4 regions of the Synechococcus sp. BDU 130192 genome follow, and region 4 is predicted to be linked to each of the others. Evidence: predicted binding sites of a transcription regulator. Region 4 holds the regulator's gene; each other region holds the start of a gene.
What was found. Region 4 encodes NtcA, which controls nitrogen genes in cyanobacteria. Its sites were predicted from a motif close to GTANCNNNNGNTAC; they were not measured.

Region 1: AACT35_RS09500 (ferredoxin--nitrite reductase) is a predicted target of NtcA. The motif match lies at 2,509-2,522, and genes of this name have one in related genera.
Region 2: AACT35_RS00190 (sulfotransferase family 2 domain-containing protein) is a predicted target of NtcA. The motif match lies at 2,017-2,030, and genes of this name have one in related genera.
Region 3: urtA (urea ABC transporter substrate-binding protein) is a predicted target of NtcA. The motif match lies at 1,435-1,448, and genes of this name have one in related genera.

What each region holds. Positions count from the first base shown of each region.
Region 1 is NZ_CAWNNO010000033.1:182,105-186,347, reverse strand. It holds gene hemF (oxygen-dependent coproporphyrinogen oxidase) at 1-169, opposite strand, end outside; gene AACT35_RS09500 (ferredoxin--nitrite reductase) at 853-2,412, opposite strand; gene AACT35_RS09495 (thiazole synthase) at 2,593-3,444, opposite strand; partial or broken gene thiO (glycine oxidase ThiO) at 3,568-4,243, opposite strand, start outside.
Region 2 is NZ_CAWNNO010000001.1:33,876-38,118, reverse strand. It holds gene AACT35_RS00200 (ABC transporter ATP-binding protein) at 1-1,039, shown strand, start outside; gene AACT35_RS00195 (hypothetical protein) at 1,351-1,842, shown strand; gene AACT35_RS00190 (sulfotransferase family 2 domain-containing protein) at 2,063-2,896, shown strand; gene AACT35_RS00185 (hypothetical protein) at 2,930-3,820, shown strand; gene AACT35_RS00180 (glycosyltransferase family 4 protein) at 3,834-4,243, shown strand, end outside.
Region 3 is NZ_CAWNNO010000022.1:26,106-30,348, reverse strand. It holds gene urtA (urea ABC transporter substrate-binding protein) at 6-1,322, opposite strand; gene AACT35_RS06905 (ADP-ribosylglycohydrolase family protein) at 1,542-2,492, opposite strand; gene AACT35_RS06900 (hypothetical protein) at 2,499-2,888, opposite strand; gene AACT35_RS06895 (bifunctional folylpolyglutamate synthase/dihydrofolate synthase) at 2,872-4,140, opposite strand.
Region 4 is NZ_CAWNNO010000033.1:36,885-41,127, forward strand. It holds gene AACT35_RS08755 (DUF3084 domain-containing protein) at 1-972, opposite strand, end outside; gene ntcA (global nitrogen regulator NtcA) at 1,025-1,756, opposite strand; gene fabI (enoyl-ACP reductase FabI) at 2,037-2,813, shown strand; gene rsmH (16S rRNA (cytosine(1402)-N(4))-methyltransferase RsmH) at 2,890-3,762, shown strand; gene AACT35_RS08775 (Uma2 family endonuclease) at 3,822-4,243, shown strand, end outside.

The DNA of each region.
Region 1 (4,243 bases), 150 kb from region 4:
GCTGCCAAGAATCTTCCTGGAATTTTCCTTTTCCATCGGCCATCTCTAATCCCTGACAAATTTTGTCCTGGATTTGCTGCATAAACTGGCTCACCCGTTCTTTGGAATCACTGGGGGGCACAGGCTTAGCGGGGCTGGCATTGGTGGATTCTGTTTGCAAAGCTGTCATGGTTGCGTGGGAAGAAGTTTTATCTATCTATTAAAAGGGTTTACCTGATGGCCCAAAGGCTGATGTTGCAAGGCTTCTTTAGGTCGACACAGGTCAAACTAGTATTCCAGACTAACCTGAATTGGCACGTTTTCGGCCTCGGTGAATGTGATTTTTCATGAAGTTTGTAACGAATAATTAAAAAGCTGCCTCCCGTGAATTCGTCGCCTGAGGCTATCCCCAGAGGCAAGGCGATCGCCCCCAATCCCGCTCTAAGGTTAAGAATAGATTAACTATATCCTTACGGACTTTTCCGTTTTAAAACCCTGATACAAAGGAAATTCCTAAAAAGCTTCGGTGTATACTAAAACCAAGGTTAAGAAAAAGTAAATTATGACTTAATCCTTTCATTACCTATTGGCGTGTCCAGGAGATTTGAACAATGCATCATGTTGCTAATCCAACCACCCCCCAAACTTCGATCCCTTTTCCCCTCAAAACAGATCGAAATGTGCCGACCCGCCTTGTAGCTCACTGGTTAACAGATGCGAATGGTAAGCTCTATCGAATCTGGGTCAGCGAAAAAATTTAGTCTCCTCGTCCCAACAAATTCCATCCAGCAAAAATCCCACAGAGTCACTGACGGATTCTGTGGGATAGTTTGTAAGTTTTTAAGATTAAAGCAAAATTAAAAGAACTTCAGCCTACTCCGACTTCGGCGTTGCTCCAAACTGTTCGATTAAAATATGCTTCACAGTTGCCTTGAGGGTTTCCCCACAGGGCACTTTCTGAGCTACCGGCGCACCGAGGCTTGCATGGTTACCGACCGTTCCCCCAGTGAGCACATTGACCGCTTCGACAATTGCACCATCAACTTTCGCTTTAGAGCCGATAAAGCCGATATCACCCACCTGAGCTTGACCACAGGAATTTGGGCAGCCAGTCCAGTGCATTCGTACCCGTTGGGGAATATCTAATTCGGCATCCAATTCGCGGGCCAGGGCTAACCCCTGTTCTTTCGTCTCCACAAGGGCAAAATTGCAGTAGCGATTTCCCGTGCAAGACACAAAGGAACGTACTAGGGTCGAAGGATTCACCGAGAATTTTTCTAGTAACGGTTCCTGGAGTAGCGCCTCAACGTTTTCGCTTTTGACGTAGGGAATAATGAAATTCTCTTCTACTGTGGCCCGAATTTCGCCATTGCCATAGGTTTCTGCGAGGCGTGCTACCTCGAACATGTCCTCTGCGGTCAAGCGTCCGGCGGGGACATGCAAGCCCACGTAGTGATAACCTGCTTGTTTTTGGGCATAGACACCGATGTGATCTCGCTTATCCATGGTTAAAGCGTGTTCTGGGGCTGCCGGTTCTAGGGATTGGCCAATTTCTGCTTCTAATCTCGCCCGGAAAGCATCGACACCCCACGCTTCAACCAGCCACAATACCCGCGCTTTGGCCCGATTTCCCCGGAGACCCTCCTCGGCACTGTGGCGGGTATATAGCGCTAAAATGCCACGACTGACCGCAAGGACAGCCTCATTGGGGGGAACCCAAACATTAATCGAAATCCCTTCGGCTTGTCGCTGGGCAGAAAAATATCCGCCGACAAGAACATTGAAACCAAATTGCCCATCCTTAAAGGCCGGGACAAAGCCAATGTCATTGATTTCTACGTGGGAAGAATTATCCGGCGCTCCTTCTAGGCAGATATTAAACTTCCGGGGGAGGTCACTAAATTCGAGGCTGCCTTCACCGTAATTGGTGATCATATTTTGGAGTTGGGCCGCGAGTTCTCGGGTATCAAAATATTCTTCGGGGTCGATACCGGCGACGGGAGACCCTGTAATGTTGCGCACGTTATCGTGGCCAGACTGTACCGTGGTGAGGCCCACTTGCTTTAATTTCGTCAAAATCTCTGGGGTGTCTTCCAGTCGAATGCCGCGTAATTGGATGTTTTGGCGGGTTGTAATGTCGGCACTCCCGTCTTCGCCGTAGCGTTGCACAATTTCTGCTAGGGCGCGCACTTGGGCACTGTTGAGGATGCCGTGGGGAGTCCGCAGACGCAGCATAAATTTGCCTGGGGTCACCGGTCGGTGAAAAAGTCCCAGAAATTTAAGACGAATGATTAAGTCATCTTGATCCATGGCTTCCCAGCCAGCCTGGGCCAGGGTTGCCAACTCATCTTTAATCGCTAAGCCGGGTTTGGCTTGTTTGGCTTGTTCGATTTTTGTGAGTTTGATTTTTTGGATTGTGGCGGCGTCAGTCATGGAGTTAATCCTGATTTCAATACTGATGTTGCTATGGGCGTCGGCTGGATATCCAGGGTGATTTGACCAAGGTAAACATTCAGTCAGGGAGATTTTGTAGTGTTAACTACGGGCCTGGCTCGCTTTTGCGAAATCAGAATATTGATGATGCGATCGCCGCATTCAATTGACAGAAGGAACTTAGGTGCTAACCAGTCCAGTTTGGGGAGAACTGGCACTGGCAATATGTTGAACCGGAATGCGCCCGGCCAGGTGAGCGAGGCGGCCGGCAGTGGTGGCTAACCCCATGGCTCGACCCATTTGTACGGGATCTTTAGCGAGGGCGATCGCCGAATTGATCAATAGCGCATCGGCTCCCAATTCCATCCCGTAGGCCGCCTCACTAGGGGAGCCAATCCCCGCATCAATCACCACGGGAACCTTGCTCTGTTCAATAATAATTTTGATGTTGGCTTCATTTTGAATCCCCTGGCCCGACCCAATGGGAGAACCGAGGGGCATCACCGTGGCACAACCCACTTCCTCTAGGCGTTTCGCCAACAGAGGATCGGCATTGATATAGGGCAGCACCGCAAACCCTTCTTTGACCAATTGTGCTGCAGCTTCGAGGGTACCGATGGGATCCGGTAGCAGGTAGCGAGCATCGGGGATCACTTCTAATTTGACAAAATTATTATCTTCTTGGCCTAACAGACGGGCCATTTCCCGACCTAAACGAGCTACCCGGATCGCTTCCTCGGCAGTTTTACAGCCCGCCGTATTAGGCAACATCCAAATTTTTTGCCAGTCGAGGGCTTCGGCAAGTCCTTCGTGGCCTGGGGCTTTGGTTTGAACGCGACGCACTGCCACCGTGACAATTTCGCAACCGCTGGCTTCAACGCTTGCTTGCATTGCGGCAATTGAGGGATATTTCCCCGTTCCTGTCATCAAACGCGAGGTAAAGCGACGACCGGCAATGACCAGCTGATCAGGGGTTTCCGTGGGGTTTGGCGTTGCAGTTGTGGTTTTGGGGCTGATAAAAAAGCTCGGCATTGAACCGTTTTGACCATTCTGACTGTTGTGACCGTTTTGCATGGGTTGATGGGTTGGGTTATCTAAAAAGCGTTGGTAAGAAAAATGTTGGAGGAGGGGATCTGCTTGGTTGCGGATTAGGCGATCGCCAATGAGTTTCGCCGTGATGGGAGCCAATAAAATGCCATTGCGATAATGACCCGTGGCATAGGTAAGATTTTCACAAGGGGATGCCCCCAGAATCGGTTTTTCATCGGGGGTTGCGGGCCGAAAACCCCACCAGAGTTCCGTGATTTCCCAATCTTTGAGTTTCGGCAACAGTTGAATCGCTTTATTCAGCAGGGTTTGGATCCCTTGGGGGGTATTGTTGGGTTGCCACTGTACAGTTTCTGCGGTGGCCCCAATGATTAGGGTGCCATTGGTGCGCGGCACGAGGTACAGATTATCACCAAAAATCACCCGCCGGAGGGCCTCAGGATTCGGCATCCTCAGGGACATCATTTCCCCTTTAATCGGATAAACGGGCAGGGGCGTAATCTGACTCGACCAGGAACCTGCGGCTAAGACATAATGGCCCGCTTGGAATAGCCCTTGATCGGTCTGCACCGCTTGCACTTGCCCTTGGATTTGTTGGAGACCCAACACAGTGACGCCTTCTTTAATCACCACCCCCAGACCCCGCGCTGCTTGGAGTAGGGCTTGGCTCAAACGGCGGTTGTCTACTTGGCCATCTTCGGAGTGCCACCAGGCTCCTACCACTCCATCACCAAAACCCGGTTCATGGTGGGCCAGTTGGGCGCGGCCTAGCCAAACAGAAGCA
Region 2 (4,243 bases), on a different contig from region 4:
TCAAAAGCGTGCCTATATTTTCTACTTACCGGAGCCAATTATGGATGCAGTCCCCATGATTTCCATTGGCGTTCTAGCGATTTTAGCGGTGCTATTTCAGGGAACTGAGACGAATGTTTTACCTGTGTTACTAACGTTTCTGTTGGTTTTGCAGCGACTATCGGCCCGGCTTAAAGCAACGGTTAGTACCATCACGGTTTTTGTTGATAATAGTGCTCGCATGTTTCGGTTAAAAACCATCTTGGATCGTCAGGATAAGGAGTTTGAACAATCGGGGGATGAGCCGTTTGTAGGGCTGAAGAATGATATTGAGTTTCAGTCGGTGAGTTTGTCCTATCTCAATGATGGGGCGTTTGCGCTGAAGGATTTGACATTTACCATTCCCCGTAATCGAGTGCTTGCGCTGGTGGGAGAGTCAGGAGCAGGGAAGTCATCGATTGTAGATGTGTTGGTGGGGCTGTATCGGCCTACTGCTGGAACGATATTAGTGAATGGTAAACCATTGGATAACTATCGCTTAGAAGACTGGCGGCAACACATTGGGGTGGTGAGCCAAGATACATTCATTTTCAATGACAGCATTTTGGAAAATTTGCGCTATGGTTACCAGTCAGCAACGCTGGATGAAGTAATGGAGGCAGCGCAGGCGGCTCAAGCCCACGAGTTCATTATGGCGCTGCCAGATGGATATGAAACGGTTGTGGGTGAGCGGGGCTATCGATTGTCGGGAGGACAGCGGCAGCGGTTGGCTCTGGCGAGGGCGTTGATTAAGCGGCCTGAGATTTTGGTGTTGGATGAAGCAACAAGTGCACTAGATAGTGAGTCGGAGCGGTTGATTCAACAAGCATTGGATCAATTCAAGAAAGATCGCACGGTGATTGTGGTGGCGCATCGACTTTCGACGATTACGGGCGCAGATGAGATTTTGGTGTTAGATCGAGGACAAATCGTAGAACGAGGTAGGCATTTGTCTTTGCTAAGACAAGATGGACGTTATGCAAGATGTTGGGAATTACAGAGTAGCATTACTGTTGCTTGATATTGTGAATATTAATTAGAGAACTGATAAATTTCAAGAAAATGATACAAGATACAAAGTCTATAAAAATTTATGGCGAGAGAAATACAAATACTCGTTATATGAGTAAACTAATTAAACTAAATCTCGATATCAAAGAAATTCCAGGAGTTGTGCCACCAATGGTTATGAGCTTACAAAATAAATTGCCTGGAAGATAATTTGTCCGTGACCTTTATTTTTATTTTGCATATAGATCTAACTTAGGATGGAAGCATACACGAGTAAAATCGGAACAAGAATTACGAAGGTATAAATTATATAATTCCAATTTGATCTTCTTAACAATTACCAAAAACCCTTATTCTTGGTTGTTATCTTTATATAAAAGACCTTATAATTCACATATTCATAATGAAAAGCTGACTTTTGAAGATTTTCTTCAACAACAATGGAAAACTCTCAATAGAGATAATGTTGATGTTATTCTTCGTAATCCGATAGAATTGTGGAATATCAAAAATAGATCATATCTTCGTCTGGATAGTAAAAAAACAATTCATATAACAACTGAAGCAATTTTCGAAAATCCAGAGGCGATCATAGACAAGATCAGCCAAAAATTTTTCATTGAAAAAAAGTCAAAGGTATTCACCAACTATGATCAATCCACCAAAGATAGAACTAAAAATTTCCTTTATTACAGGAATTACTACTTGTCTGAAAAATGGCGTAAGGAATTGTCACAAGAAGCAGTCATGCTTATTAATCAATCAATAGACAAAAAATTGATGAACTACTTTGGCTACAAGCTTCTCCTCTAATAGCTTATTACACTGGGTGAAAATTTCGTGATAAATGGTTAATTAAGACTTAAAAGGCTCGGTTAGATTTACAGTTCTAACTTCAAATGTTATTAAACTTTAAGTGCCATTAAAATCTTGAAGATAGATTAGATGATTCTCGCCAGAACAACCACCTATCTTGTATTGTTAGTAGTATTCTTGAATACTGTATTACTTTAATTTTTTATTGTTGGTTTTAATGAGAAGTATTTTTCTAAAAACATTATCTGCGTCGGAAAAGATTAACAAATATCTAGAAAAACGTTTTTCTTATCAAAAGACAGTATTCTTACATATACCAAAATGCGGTGGGACTTCAATTTCTTCGGCAATATCCAGGGCTATTTGTGCCAATCATAATGGCTATGTCGATCCTATTATGACCAGATACTTAGCTCAAAAGCTTTCAAAAAATCATACTACCACCGCAGAAATTGAACTTTTATTCAATATGAGAAGGGCGTTATTTTTTGAGCGATTCGAAAAACAAGAGCCGTACATATATGGTCATTTTCCGGTCATCAAGCAATGCTTGTTAGATCAAGGAAATTACATGTTTATGACAATTTTGAGAGAGCCTGTCGAAAGATTTATTTCTCAGTTTAAATATTATTTAGCAACACGAGTTTTAAACAAGAAAAAATCTGTAACTCATGATGAAATTAAAGTGTTATGGGATGATTATTTTTACTCTGATCTTGCTCAATTTCATGCAAATATCCTGGTGTCATATTTAGATGACAAAAGCCCTGATGGAATCGGCACTTCAGATTCTTTGGAACGCGCTGTAACAAACTTAAAGTACTTCAAAATAATAGGTACTCTAGATCGTTTAGATCTATTCGCACAAAAATTTAATAACAAGACTAACAGAGCATTAGACATTGAAGTAGTCAAAAATAAAACTGCTGACAAAATGCTACAAGAACAAAATTTTTTAATTAATAGTTTTTTTACGGAACAAAGAAATCAAGAGATCAGACAATTGTGTCGTCAAGACATAAGCTTTTATTGTCTTGCTAAGCAACAGTAATTTACTCACTGAATGCATAAAACATCATAGATCATGAAAATAATTATTCTGGCACTTAGAAGATCTGGCTCGACAATCTTTTGGCAATGTTTTCGCGAAGCAACAAATGCAAGATGTTTTGATGAGCCTTTTAATCCAAAGATATTTCAGATCCCACAAGAGCATTCAAAGGGAAATCTCAAAGAGTTTATAGATTTACTCAAGACTGAAGGCGAACTATTTTGGCAATTATTTGATCCAATTTACCCTCAGGAAGAGCTAAAAAAAGGATTTACTGCCGAACAGAATGCATACTTGACTAAGTTGCTTTCTCTTAATGAAGATGTAGTCATTGATTCAACGAGATGCTGGAATAAAATATCAGCCCTTGGAGATATTACTGATTCGGATACTTTTCTGATACATCTTCATCGTGCTCCTGCAAGCTGGATTACATCTCATCTGCTTCCATCTGAAGAAAAAAAATACCTCTTATTAAACTTAAAAAGGAAGAAAACCTTCTGGACTCGAAAAATTGACTTCAATCGATGGAATATGGAAGATATTTTAGGTCGAGAACTCCTGAGTCCGTTTCACTCTTTTATTTTGAAAGATGCACAATTAACAGAGTATTTTTATAGAGCCCCTGCTGTCTATCGGCTAATGAAGTTTTGGGCATTGGTATTTCAGGAAGTAGAAAGTACTGGAAGGAAAGTATTTGGAAAGAGATTTATATCAGTCCACTTTGAAGATTTTTGTATTGATCCAATAAATACACTTGGATTGATCGGCTCTAAAACCGGATTATGTTTTGACTTTAAGAAACTACCGTCAATCAGGTTGCCTTCACCAGCATTTATGAATTCAAATGAGAACTGGCAACAAGCTGCTCAATATTGGGAATTGCCTGACGACATTCACTACCTCTTTAGAGATAATGTATAAAAAATGGTTTCTAGTGACAGCAGACTTTAAGCCCATGACAGGTGGAGTTGCTGAGTTTTCGCTCCAGATTGCAAACACTTTGAACAAGCAAAGAATTCTAAATTCTGTAATCACTCCTGTTGTTCAAGTTGAAGATAATGAACTTCCAATTATTGCACCTTACAAAATAAATTGGATTCCGACTCAATTACCTATTAAGCATTTACACAATAAAATCCAATCTTTACAGTACAAGTTTTTTTACTTAAAATGTATCTTTCTCATTTTGAATAATCGAGAAAGCACTTTTTTCTTCACCTATATTGATGATTTATATGCAATCCCTCTTATTAAGATATGTCATAAATTTAAAGTCAAATTTATTGTGTTATTACACGGTAAAGATATTTTGAGGATCTCTTGTAAAAATAGTGACTTATTAGA
Region 3 (4,243 bases), on a different contig from region 4:
AAACCCTAGATTGCATATTTTTCACCCTTTGTGGGGTCGCTCCAGTCACAGGCAAATCCTTTGGTGGATTCAACATACTGGTTCCAGGCTTGGGGGGCGATGGGGCCGTCGGTTTCCCAGACGATGTCAAACATCCCGTCTTCCCGTACTTGGCCGATGCGCACGGTCTTTGAGAGGTGGTGGTTAACATTCATCGTCACCGGGCCTTCGGGAGCCGCAAATTCTTGACCAATGGCGGCACTCCGCACGGCTTCGAGGTCATAGGCATCGGTCGCCCCATTGGCGATCGCCGCTTCTACCGCCTGCTTCCAGATATAGACCATGATGTAGGCCGCTTCCATGGGGTCATTGGTCACCCGGTCTTCACCGTATTCCGCCTTAAAGTCTGCCACCCACTTTTCATTTTCGGGAGTTTCTACGGTTTGGAAGTAGTTCCAAGACGCATAGTGACCCGTGAGATATTCAGGGCCAATTTGACGGACTTCTTCTTCGGCGATCGACACCGACATGACCGGATATTGCTCCGGGGTGAGGCCCGCATCACGAATTTGTTTGAAGAACGCAACGTTACTGTCACCGTTCAAGCTATTGAAAATCACGCCGCCATTGGGAAGCGCTGCTTTGATTTTGGTGATAATCGGCGTCACTTCAGTGTTACCGAGGGGGAGATAGTCTTCGCCGACCGTGGTGCCACCTTTGGCTTCTAACTGGGCTTTGATAATGGTGTTCGCGGTTCTGGGGAATACATAGTCAGAACCCACGAGGAAAAATTCTGTGCCCTTATTTTCGAGGAGCCAATCCACAGCGGGCTCGATTTGTTGGTTCGGGGCGGCCCCAGTGTAGAAAATGTTTTTGGAGCATTCCTGGCCTTCGTACTGGACAGGGTAGAACAGCATGTGGTCTTTTGCTTCAAAGACATCTTTAACTGCTTTTCGGCTGGCGGAAGTCCAGCAGCCAAAGACGACGGCGACACCATCTTGGTCAATGAGTTTTTCGGCCTTTTCTTTGAAGACATCCCAGTCGGAGGCACCATCTTCGACAATGGCTTCAATTTGTTTGCCATCGATGCCACCGGCGGCATTAATTTCTTTGATGGCGAGTTGTTCAGCTTCGACCACGGTGGTTTCACTAATGGCCATGGTGCCACTGAGGGAGTGGAGAATGCCAACTTTGATCGTGTCACCACTGGGGGTTGAGGTTGTGCTGCCACTATCGGGGGTATCAGGGGTTTCTGTGGGTTGGCCGCAGGCTTTGAGGAGAATACTGGAACCGAGGGCGGCGGAACTGTAGAGAATAAATTTACGTCTTCCGAGATTACTCATGGTTAATGCGATTTTCTCAAGGGGCTTTGGGATAGTGTGTGGGAGGAAAGAAGCTTAAAAGTTTAAGTCGTGTTTAAGCTTTGCAGTGTAAAAGTCCCGCCCCTAAAAAAATGTGACACTTGATACAAAGTGCCGATGCGCTTGATTCAAGGGTTTGTTAATGGAGAAGAATTAATTTAACTTTACATTAAAGAAAATGGACTGCTTGTCCCTGCTCGGTCAGCGGATAGCCCTGAAGAGGCGATCGCCTAACTGGAGAATGTCATCCCGCCGGGGAATTTGCGCCAGCCAATCAGGGGGAATATTGTCGAGGCCGTAGTAAAGTCCGGCTAAACCGCCGGCGATCGCCGCTGTGGTATCGGTGTCATCCCCCAAATTCACCGCCGCGAGCACCGTATCCTGATAGTTATCATGGTTTAAACAACACCAGAGGGCGGCTTCGAGGGCATAGACGACATAACCGCTCGATTGAAGCTCATGGATGGGCAATGTTGCTAAATTTCCGTCAAAAATACGCTGGTAGTGGCTGAGTTCCGGCTTGTAGATGGAATCGCGGTAAAACTCTTCGGCCCGCTGTACTCCCTGTTGGTAGGCAGTTTCAATTCTTTTCCCCTGCAACAGTTCCAGGGCAATGGAAATATACACACCACAGGCAATGAGGGACCGGGGATGACGGTGGGTCAGGTAGGAAATGTTGTGCACGAGATCCAAGAGATCGGCATAGGGCAGTCGCTCACCACAAAAGGCAAGGGGCAAAATACGCATTAAGGAGCCATTGCCATTACTCCGCTCCCCGATTCCACCTGCTTCCAGGGGATTGATGCCCGCTAAAATTTGATGAATTGCGGCGGCAGTCGTGTTGCCCACATCAAAGGTTTCGCCGTGGGGTGTCCAGTAAGCTTCCTTAAGCCAAAGACCCATCTTACGGCCCAGATGTTCGGGGAGTTCTTCGCCTAGACCCACTTCGGCGATCGCCTCGGCCAGACAAAAAGTGAGGGAACTATCATCCGACCAGGTGCCAGGGGGTTGATTGTAGGTGCCATAGCCCCGCATCCTTGTCACAGGATCCCGCTGTCGGGTGCGGCGCTCAGAAAATTCCACAGGCACGCCCAGGGCATCCCCCACACAAAGCCCCAATAATCCCCCGTGAATCTGCGCTTGCGTAACCATCAATGATTACCCCCCTAAGTGATCAAATTGCTCAAACATATTGTGGATCAACTGTTGGGTTTTCGCTTCCAGTTTTTGCCAATCTACGGCCCCGGACGTCTCGAACAGGGTTTCATCGATTTCCACGGTGCAGCCATTTTCCACGAGGGCTGCGGTGGGATAGGCAACAAAACAGATCTGGTAACAGAGATCCCAGATATTAACCGTCGTTTCGATGTGGTCTTTCTTGAGGCGCAAAACATAGCCAGGGTAGGGGTCTTGGATGTCTTCGTACTCCCCAGCCCAGGGGGAATCTTCTAACTGGGCACGGAAGTTATCGACGACCCGAATAAAGGCCGGTTGGAGCAGCATTTCGGCCTGATTCCAAGCTTTACGGGTTTTAAATTTTGGCTGCATAAGTCAGAAATTCTCCCAAAAGATACAACGAACCACATAACACCCTAGTGTGGGGGGTGGCGATCGCCTGATCAAGGGCTTCAGATAAGGTTTCATGGGTTTGACAGGAGGCGAGGGCCGGACAAATCACCTGGGCCAACATTGCCAAACTCTGGGGATCGGCGCTGCTATGGCCCCCCACTGGTACGAGATGCAAGTGATCCCCGTCTCGCAGGAGGGCTTGAAGGACATTTTGGTGATCCTTGGTCGAGAGCATTCCCATGACCCAAGTGACGGGTTGGGGGAGGGTGTCTACATATTTGCGTAATTCCGCCGCCGCCACACCATTATGGGCACCATCAATGAGAGTTTTTTGCCCCTGCCATTGGTGCCATTCAATGCGTCCCGCCCAGCGAGTTTTCGCAAGGCCATCGCGCAATTGTTGATCGGAAATTTGCCAACCTTGTTTGCGCAACGCATAAATAGTTTCAATGGCGATCGCCGAATTATGAAGTTGAATATCCCCTAAAAGTGGCAAAAAATATTCAAATTCACCGTATTTCGCTATCCTCCCCCTCTGTCTTCCTTCTGAAGGGGGATAAATGGCTTGGGCGGATTGAATCCAGGTGGCTGGACAATTTAACTCACTGATTTTTTCACGAATCACTTGCGCCGCGATCTCCGGCACTTCCCCAATCACCGCCGGACAATCTTGTTTTAAAATGCCCGCTTTCTCCCCGGCAATTTTATCTAAGCTGTTACCTAAGCGCTGCCAGTGATCCATGCCGATGGAGGTAATGACAGAAACGAGGGGGCGATCGCAAACATTCGTCGAGTCCAAGCGTCCCCCCAACCCCACTTCAATCACGGCAATATCTACCTGTTCCTGGGCGAAATACAAAAATCCCGCCGCCGTAATCACCTCAAATTGGGTCGGTGTTTCTTGGTTGGGATCAATGGCCGCTTTCACCTGTTCCAAAACCGTCAATAACCGCTCGGACGTCATCGGCTGATTATTCAAACAAATCCGCTCTGTCCAGTCCACCAAATGGGGCGACGTAAACCGCCCGACCCGATAGCCCGCCGCCGCCAAAATGGAAGACAAATAGGCACAGACCGACCCTTTCCCGTTGGTGCCCGCCACATGGAGAATCGGTACTTGGCGCTCTGGATGACCAAGGTTCGCCAATAGTTGGGTAATGCGCGTTAAACCGAGGTTAATGCCAAACCGTTCAAAGGTTTCAAGGAGATTGGCGATCGCCACTTGGCTCATAGTGAATCTCAAAAATTTGGGACAATATCCCCAGACTATAATGGATTTGTGTATGGGAAATTTCCAAAATCTGGGTTAATGCTGTTTTACGGAACTCCGCTAC
Region 4 (4,243 bases):
CACGTAGTCCCGACCATCGGCAATTTGCCCTAGAAGTTGTTGCACTTGGGCATTGGTAATTTGCACCACCCGCGCCTCAAAGTCAGGATTAACGCCTCCGGTGGCAATGATCGCGTTGCGATTCGCTTCCCGGAGCAGCTGATCAACGGCTTGGCTGGCTGCTTTGGGATCAATAATCCGCACCACCCCAAAGGCTAAAACTTGCCCTGTCGTAAGGGCGACATTCCCACTCCGGAAATTGATGTAGTTGGCTTCGAGGATATCAATTTGCTGTTCTAGGGAGCCAATCTGATTTTCTAGACCCGTGAGCACTTGATCCTTTTGGGCGATCGCCTGGTCGAGTTGGGCAATGCGACCATCGCGCTGGTTGATCTCGGCTTGGAGCTCACTCTGTTGGGCTTCTAGGGCTTCGATCTGCTGGGAGCGTTCTTCAATAATGGTGTTTTGTTGGCTGAGCTGGGCGCGGAGGGTTTCACTTTGGGCCTGGAGGCGATCGCGCTGTTGCCGCAGGGTCGTTTGCTCTGTGGTGAGCGCATTAATATCAGCCTGAAGTTCGCTGGCTTGTTCCCGAAAACCCGCCAGTTGAGTTTGGGCCGTTTCAAATTTTGCTTCAATTTCTTGTAAATCTTGTTCTGCTTCTAGGCGATCGTCCCTCGCGGCCTGCAACTCTTCTTCAATCTTTTCCTTTTCTGCCGTCACATCCATCAACTCTTGCCGCCGCTGGGCGAGGATTTCATCCAACTGAAAAACCCCCTGGCGCAAGGACTTGCTCAAGCCAAACAATAACCCCAAGGTGCTGGCGGCGATCACTGTTCCCGTCATGACCGTGACGACCACCGCCGTCTGTTTTGGCCGCAGATTAAATAATGTAAGCCGCGCTTTGCCAACCTTACTACCAAGGCGATCGCCCAGTGCCGCCAGGATGCCCCCCAAGATTAAAACTGAAAAGATTAGTACAAAAGCACTGGTCATTTAACAAAAAGGTGACATCCAAACACACAAGTATGACTTCTCTACTTTAGCGTTAAGCGAACTGTTGACTCAGGTTTACGGGGTCATGGACGGTAATTTTTTTCTTATAAATCGAAATCATGTCCTGTTCCCGGAGTTCTCCCAGGAGGCGCGTTACTGTCACCCGTGTCGAACCAATTGCTTCGGCGATCGCCTGGTGGGACAGTTTGAGATCAATGCGAATCCCCTCATCGGTCGGCACCCCAAAATCTCGACAGAGAATTAACAAGAAACTCACCAGACGTGAGCCCATATCCCGGTGGGCCAAGGTTTCAATCATCATCTCCGTTTGTAAAATCCGTGACGACAGCCCTTTTAGCATTAACATCGCTAATTCTGGGTGCTCATTAAGCGCCTTTTGCACCTGCTCAATGGGAGCCGATAACAGTTCCACAGGGGTAAAAGCCACCGCATGGTAAAAGCGATCCGACTTTTGTCCCGTGAGTAGCGATAAAACCCCAAAGACACTATTCTCCCGGAGCAGGGCCACCGTAATTTCTTCCCCCGCTTCATAGACCCGAGACAGCCGGACAGCTCCTTTCAGAAGAAAATAAACCCGTTCCGCTGGGTCCCCCGGAAAAAAGATCGTCTTGCCCCGGTCATAGTTCTCCACAACAGGTGGGAAGGGGCCACTGTGAAACTGACGAAACGCTGTCGCAAGGTCTGTAATTTGAGTCGCAGGTAGTTCAGGCACTGGATTGGCAGAAGAGAAAGGAGGTTGGTTGAAATCAGGGTTGTACATCATAGATTCTGTTGGGCAACAGTTCCCCACCGTGATGGGTGAAATATCAGCGCTCAGTGTGCAGAGACCATGAGCATTCCCCTTAAACTAAATCTTACTCTGGTATAGTATTTTGTACTTTTTGCTTCAAAATAATTATGGATTTCTGGGTTAGTTCCCAGGCATTTTGCAGAATTTTCCCTGATTTGCCCTAAAGTAGCCGTTTGCATCGAAGTCACCAGAGCGCGAAGATAATATACGCTGGCTTCTTGGCTTTAATTTTTTATACTTTTTGAGAACCCATATGCTTGATTTAACCGGAAAAAATGCCCTAGTCACTGGGATTGCAAATAATAAGTCCATTGCCTGGGGGATCGCCCAACAATTACATGCCGCCGGGGCAAATATTGGGGTTACCTATCTCCCCGATGATAAGGGACGGTTCGAGAAAAAAGTAGGTGAGCTTGTGGCGCCCCTCAACCCTTCCCTTTTTCTCCCCTGTAATGTGCAGGATGATGCCCAGGTGGATCAAGTGTTTGAGTCTGTCAAAAAAGAGTGGGGCAAGTTAGATATTTTGATCCATTGCCTTGCCTTTGCGAACCGCGAAGATTTGACGGGTGATTTTAGTGATACTTCACGGGATGGGTTCAATACGGCCCTTGACATTAGTGCCTATTCTTTAACGCGTCTGGCCCGGGGGGCGAAAACCGTGATGACCGAAGGGGGCGCCATTGTAACCCTGACTTATTTGGGTGGGGTGAAAGTCATCCCTAATTACAATGTGATGGGTGTGGCAAAATCGGCCCTTGAAATGAGTGTGCGTTACTTGGCGGCGGATCTTGGCCCCAGTAATATTCGTGTGAATGCCATTTCGGCTGGCCCGATCCGGACTTTGGCGTCCTCGGCGGTGGGTGGCATTCTCGATATGATTCACCATGTGGAAGCAACGGCTCCTTTGCGTCGGACTGTAACCCAAAAGGAAGTGGGTAATGCGGCGGCGTTCCTCTGTAGTGATCTTTCGAGTGGGGTCACGGGTCAAGTGCTCTATGTGGATTCTGGCTACGAAATTATGGGGATGTAATGTCCTGGTTTAGTGGCGATCGCCCTTGGGTTCCCCCTCAGTGATAGGGGGATTTTGTTTTTTATTGGATGGATTCATGGCGGCAGAGTTTAAGCATATTTCGGTGTTGCGAGAAGAGTTGGTGGCGGGCTTGGGAGTAAAACCAGGGGGGCATTACCTCGATGTAACTCTGGGGGGAGGTGGCCATACAGAATTGATTTTGCAGCAATATCTCGATGTGCGGGTGACGGGGGTAGACCGAGATAGCCAGGCGATCGCCGCGGCGTCGGAACGATTAAAAGAATTTGGCGATCGCTTCCGGGCGGTGCGGTCAAATTTTGGCGAGTATAATCCCCAAGGAGAAAAATTTGATGGAATTATTGCCGATCTTGGGGTGAGTTCGGTGCAATTTGATCAAGGCGATCGCGGCTTTAGTTTTCGTTTTGATGCCCCCTTGGATATGCGCATGGATCAGCAACAGACATTAACGGCAGCGGATATTGTCAACACCTATGAGGAAAAGGCGTTGGCGAATTTATTCTATGAGTACGGTGATGAACGATTGTCACGACAAATTGCGAAAAAAATAGTCATGAAACGCCCAATTCAGACAACTAAAGAACTAGAAGAAATTGTGTTTTATACCTATCATCCCAAGGCGAGAAAAGCGAAAATTCATCCGGCAACAAGGGTCTTTCAAGCATTACGTATTGCTGTCAATGGTGAACTCGATGCGCTGCAATATCTATTAGTCAATGCCCCCCAATGGCTTAAGCCCCAAGGCCGATTAGGGATTATTAGTTTCCATAGTTTAGAAGATCGTCTCGTCAAAAATGCCTTTCGGCAGCGGGACATTTGGCGGGTTCTAACAAAAAAGCCAATGGTTGCCAGTGAAACGGAAATTAACCAAAATCCCCGGGCACGATCCGCAAAATTACGCTTTGCCGAGTTGAAAGAAATAGCAGAATAGGCGATCGCCTTTTTCTGAAACAGACAAGCTAAGCTGGATGCAGACACAATTTTCTGGCGATGGGGTCTAGCGTAATGAATTTCACCCTCAGTCTTCCCGATACATGCAGGCTCAGTGGCGAACAATTTTTTGAGTTGTGCCAAAACAATCCGGACTGCCGTTTTGAACTCAGTACCCAAGGAGAATTAATTATCATGCCACCGACGGGCGGAGAAACTGGACGACGCAATATTAAGCTATCTGCCCGCCTGGAAATATGGAGTACTACAAATCAACAAGGCGTTGCGTTTGATTCTTCCACTTGCTTTAAGTTGCCCAATGGTGCCCACCGTTCTCCAGATGCGGCCTGGGTAAGCCGTCACCGTTGGGATGCCCTCACCGCTACCGAAAAAGCGAAGTTTCCGCCCCTCTGTCCAGATTTTGTTGTGGAAATTCGTTCCCCTAGCGATCGCCTCCAAACGCTCCAAGAAAAAATGCAGGA